One region of the Nocardiopsis synnemataformans genome, then DNA from elsewhere that is predicted to be linked to it. Evidence: riboswitches for the same ligand, from Rfam matches in the RefSeq annotation. Region 1 holds a riboswitch; the other holds the start of a gene.
What was found. Region 1 has a riboswitch for S-adenosylmethionine ahead of thrC (threonine synthase). Riboswitches for the same ligand answer to the same signal wherever they lie in the genome.
Positions count from the first base shown of each region.

Region 1 (2,194 bases):
GGACGCTGGCGCTCATGGCGGACTTCCTTCTCGTGGGAGATGACGGGTGGTCGGGCGGACGGGGCCCGAGGGGCGTGTCTAGGCCAGACCGGCGTCGGTGAAGGCGCTCAGCGACGGCCTGATCGTGGCGCTCACCCCGGCGTCGACGGCGTTCAGGGTCTTGAGCCCGTCACCGGTGTTGAGCACGACGGTCTCGGCCTTCGGGTCGAGCCTGCCCTCGCGGACGAGCTTGCGCAGCACGCCGGTGGTGACGCCGCCCGCGGTCTCGGCGAAGACGCCCTCGGTGCGGGCGAGGAGCTTGATGGAGTCGACGATCTCGTCGTCGCCCACGTGCTCCACCGATCCGCCCGTGCGCTTGGCGATGTCCAGCACGTACGGCCCGTCGGCCGGGTTCCCGATGGCCAGCGACTTGGCGATGGTGTCGGGCTTGACCGGCTGGATGACGTCGATGCCCTTGTCCCAGGCCTGCGCGACCGGGGAGCAGCCCGTGGCCTGGGCGCCGAAGATCCGGTACGGGCGGTCCTCGACCAGGCCGAGCTTGACCAGTTCCTGGAAGCCCTTGTCGATCTTGGTGAGCTGGGAGCCGGACGCGATCGGGATGACGATCTGCTCGGGCAGGCGCCAGCCGAGCTGCTCGGCGATCTCGTAGGCCAGCGTCTTGGAGCCCTCGCCGTAGTAGGGGCGCAGGTTGACGTTGACGAAGCCCCAGCCCTCGCCCACCGGGTCGCCGATGAGCTCGGAGCAGAAGCGGTTGACGTCGTCGTAGTTGCCGTCGATGGCCACGACCTTGCCGCCGTAGACGGAGGCCATGACGACCTTGGCCTCCTCCAGCCCGGCGGGGATGAACACGCAGGACTCGAACCCGGCGCGCGCGGCGGCGGCGCCGACGGCGCCGGCCAGGTTGCCGGTGGAGGAGCAGGACAGGGTGGTGAACCCGAAGGTGCGGGCGGCCTCGACGGCGATGGCGACCACGCGGTCCTTGAAGGAGTGCGTGGGGTTGCCGGAGTCGTCCTTGACGTGGAGGGAGTCCAGGCCCAGCTCGGCCGCGAGGCGGTCGGCCCGCACCAGCGGGGTCAGGCCGGGTGCCATGTTGGGCAGCTCGGCGACGTTGGCCGGGACGGGCAGGAGGGAGCGGTAGCGCCAGATGCTCTTGGGGCCGCTCTCGATGTCGGCGCGGGTGACGGTCCCGAAGTCGTAGGCGACCTCAAGGGGGCCGAAGCAGAACTCGCAGGCGAACCGGGGGGTGAGCTCGTAGCGCTCACCGCACTCGCGACAGGAGAGCGCGGTACCGGGGCCGAAGGAGCGGGCGGTGGTGGGTTCGGTGGCGGTAATCGCCATGGCGAGGCGTCTCCCCTCATCTTTCCTGGCGGACACCTTGTCCCCAGGCCGGAGTTGGCACCTGTCCCAGCCGTCCCGCGGGTTCGCGGGTGTCACATGCTGGAATGGTTGCCGGGGCTTCGCAGGGCCGGTCCCTCCACCCCTCTGGATGAGCAATATGAAGTTCTGTGCGGGTCCTGTCGGATCCGCACCGCAACTGTAACGGAGGTGTCGGCCGGTTTTCCACGCCTGGTGATCCGGGTAACACGAAACGGCTCACATGGTGAGACGGAGCTGGTCCGGGCCCTGGAGGCGAGCACACCGCGCGGCGCGCGTGTGACGCGCACCCCCGCTGACCCGCGCGGGGTTTGGGGCGGCTGTCGACAGGCGAGACATAGGGGGAACCCCCTCTTCACCACCGCCCCACCCCGATCGCTTTTTCTCCGAGAGGACGACCACGTGGACAAGGCACAGATCCTCATCGCCTCCAACAGGGGACCCGTGTCCTTCTCGACCGCCGACGACGGCTCGCTGGAGCATCGGCGCGGCGGGGGCGGACTGGTGTCGGGAATGATCTCGGTCGCCACCGAGATCGACAGCATCTGGGTGTGCGCCGCCCTGTCGGACGCCGACCGGCGGGCCGCGGCGGAGGCGCCGCAGGCCCGGCTGGACCAGGCCCACGACCTGGACGGCATGCGGGTCCACATGCTGGACATCCCCCAGCAGGTCTTCGACGGCGCCTACACCGGGGTGGCCAACTCGACCCTGTGGTTCGTGCAACACATGCTGTACGACACCCCCAACAAGCCGTCCTTCGGCTCGCGGTTCCGGCGGACGTGGGAGGACTACACCGCCTACAACAACGCGTTCGCCGAGG
Region 1 covers NZ_CBDRFA010000103.1:20,054-22,247, forward strand. The annotation lists gene ACSIH6_RS36080 (ubiquitin-like small modifier protein 1) at 1-16, opposite strand, end outside; gene thrC (threonine synthase) at 79-1,338, opposite strand; SAM riboswitch class I at 1,352-1,493, opposite strand; gene ACSIH6_RS36090 (alpha,alpha-trehalose-phosphate synthase (UDP-forming)) at 1,777-2,194, shown strand, end outside.

Region 2 (2,194 bases), on a different contig from region 1:
GTTCCTGGGTGTCGGGGGCGAGGGCGTCGCAGGCGGCGGCCAGCGCCACGGCGCCCAGCACGTTGGGGCTGCCCGCCTCGTGCCGCGCGGGCAGGTCGTTCCACACCACGTCGTGCTCGGTGACCAGCCGCGTGGCCCCGCCGCCGGACAGGTAGGGCGTGGCCTCGCGCAGCCAGTCGGCGCGACCGGCCAGCACCCCGGAGCCGAAGGGGGCGTAGAGCTTGTGGGCGGACAGGGCGACGTAGTCGGCGCCGGTCGCCTCCAGGCTGAAGGGCAGGTGCGGCACGTACTGGGCGGCGTCCACGACCACGCGCGCGTCCTCGGCGTGGGCGGCCTCCACCAGTTCCTCCACCGGCCAGATCTCGCCGGTGACGTTGGAGGCGGCGGTCACGCACAGCAGGCGCGGGCCCTCGGGGGCCCCGCGCAGCGCGGAGCGTGCGGCCTCCACCGCGTCCTCCGGGGAGGCGGGCAGCGGCAGGCGCACCACCCGACCGGCCCGGGCGGCGGGGTGCTCCCAGGGCAGCAGGCTGGCGTGGTGCTCGGACTCGAACACGACCACCGTGCAGCCCTCGGGCACCGAACGGGCCAGCAGGTTGAGGGCGTCGGTGGTGCCGCGCACGAACACCACGGCGTCGGCGGGCTGTGAGCGCACGCCCACGAAGCGGGCGACGCTGCGGCGGGCGCGCTCGTAGGCGTCGGTGCTGACCTGGGAGTGGTGGCCCGCGCCGCGGTGCACGCTGGCGTAGTAGGGCAGCGCCGCGGACAGGGCCTCGGCCACCGGGGTCAGACACGGGGCGCTGGCCGCGTAGTCGAAGTTGGCGTACTCGACGCGTTCGCCGGTGACCAGGGGGACGCCCTCGTCGGAGGTGACGACGGTGCACGCGCCGGGGTCGGCCGGGGGCGCGGTGCGACGGACGGCGTGGACGGAAACGGCAGTGGTCATGAAGGCACCTCTCCTACGGGTCGTGGGACCCGCGGAGATGTCACTCCGGCAACGCCTCAGGGGTCCGCGCTTGTCCGACACGGTCGTGTCGGGACCTGGTCCTCACCCGGGGCACCCCACCGCGGTAGGAGGGTTGCCGACCAGCTAGCCGGGGCTTGACGCTGGTACTCGTGACCTGCGAGGCAGATTAACACAGCCGTCCGGCGCGCGGCAGGGGAACGGGGTGTGGCCCGGACCACCGCCCCGCTTGACAGCGGTGCGCGCGGTGGGGACATACTTGTGCCTGCCTGCCCTCACGCCGCGGGTGTCCGGTTTCCCCCGGCCGCCCTCCAGGCGCGAGACTCCAGAGCATCGGAGTTTTCGCGTGCCCGTGAGCGAGAGGTGTCCACCTTGTACGGCGACGACCGTATCCAGCAGGTCCTGCGCAATCCCAGGGTCGTCCTGGTGTCCGGCTACGCCCGTCTCCCCGACTCGGTGGCGAGCCACTCCCAGTACCAGCGGCTCGGCGTCGTGCTGGCCGTGGACACCGCCGACGGGCGCGTCGTCGCCGCGGACACCACCCTGCTCACCGAGCTGGCCAGGGACTTCTTCCGCGCCCTGGTCGAGGGGGCGTCGGTGACCGAGGACGTCGCCGAGCTGGTGCGGCGGGTACAGACCCGCTACGCGGGCCAGTCCGGCGCCGCGCTGACCACCGCCCTCCGCCGCTGCCTGGAGACCTACGGCCAGCTGCGGGAGGGCGACCAGTTGCCCGGAGCCCCCGAGGACGGGGAGGAGGCGCTGTCGTGACCGACGACCTTTCCGGAAACGGGGCACGCACCGAAGCCGGAACCGGAGCCAGGGCCGAAACCGGGGCCGGGCCCCGGTCTGGGACCGAGGCCGGGCCCGAGACCGGAGCCGGAGCCGCGACCGGAGCCGGAGCCGCGACCGGAAGCGGGCACCGGACCGCGCCGCTGCCGCTGGCGGGCGTACGCGTCGCCGACCTGTCCCGCGTGCTGGCGGGCCCCTACGCCACCATGCTGCTCGCCGACATGGGCGCCGAGGTGGTCAAGGTGGAACAGCCCGGACGCGGCGACGACACCCGCTCCTGGGGTCCGCCCTGGGCCGGGGAGGCCGGGACCGAGGGGCACGGTGAGGCCGCCTACTTCCTGTCGGTGAACCGCAACAAGCGCAGCCTGGCCGTGGACCTGAAGGACCCTGAGGGCCTGGCCGCGGTACAGGAGCTGTGCGCGGCCTCCGACGTGGTCATCCAGA
Region 2 covers NZ_CBDRFA010000002.1:162,903-165,096, forward strand. The annotation lists gene ACSIH6_RS01780 (aminotransferase class V-fold PLP-dependent enzyme) at 1-943, opposite strand, end outside; SAM riboswitch class IV at 1,005-1,119, opposite strand; gene ACSIH6_RS01785 (DUF3870 domain-containing protein) at 1,334-1,729, shown strand; gene ACSIH6_RS01790 (CaiB/BaiF CoA transferase family protein) at 1,726-2,194, shown strand, end outside.
Region 2: it holds a riboswitch for S-adenosylmethionine, as region 1 does, so the genes downstream of both, ACSIH6_RS01780 (aminotransferase class V-fold PLP-dependent enzyme) here and thrC (threonine synthase) in region 1, are expected to answer to the same signal.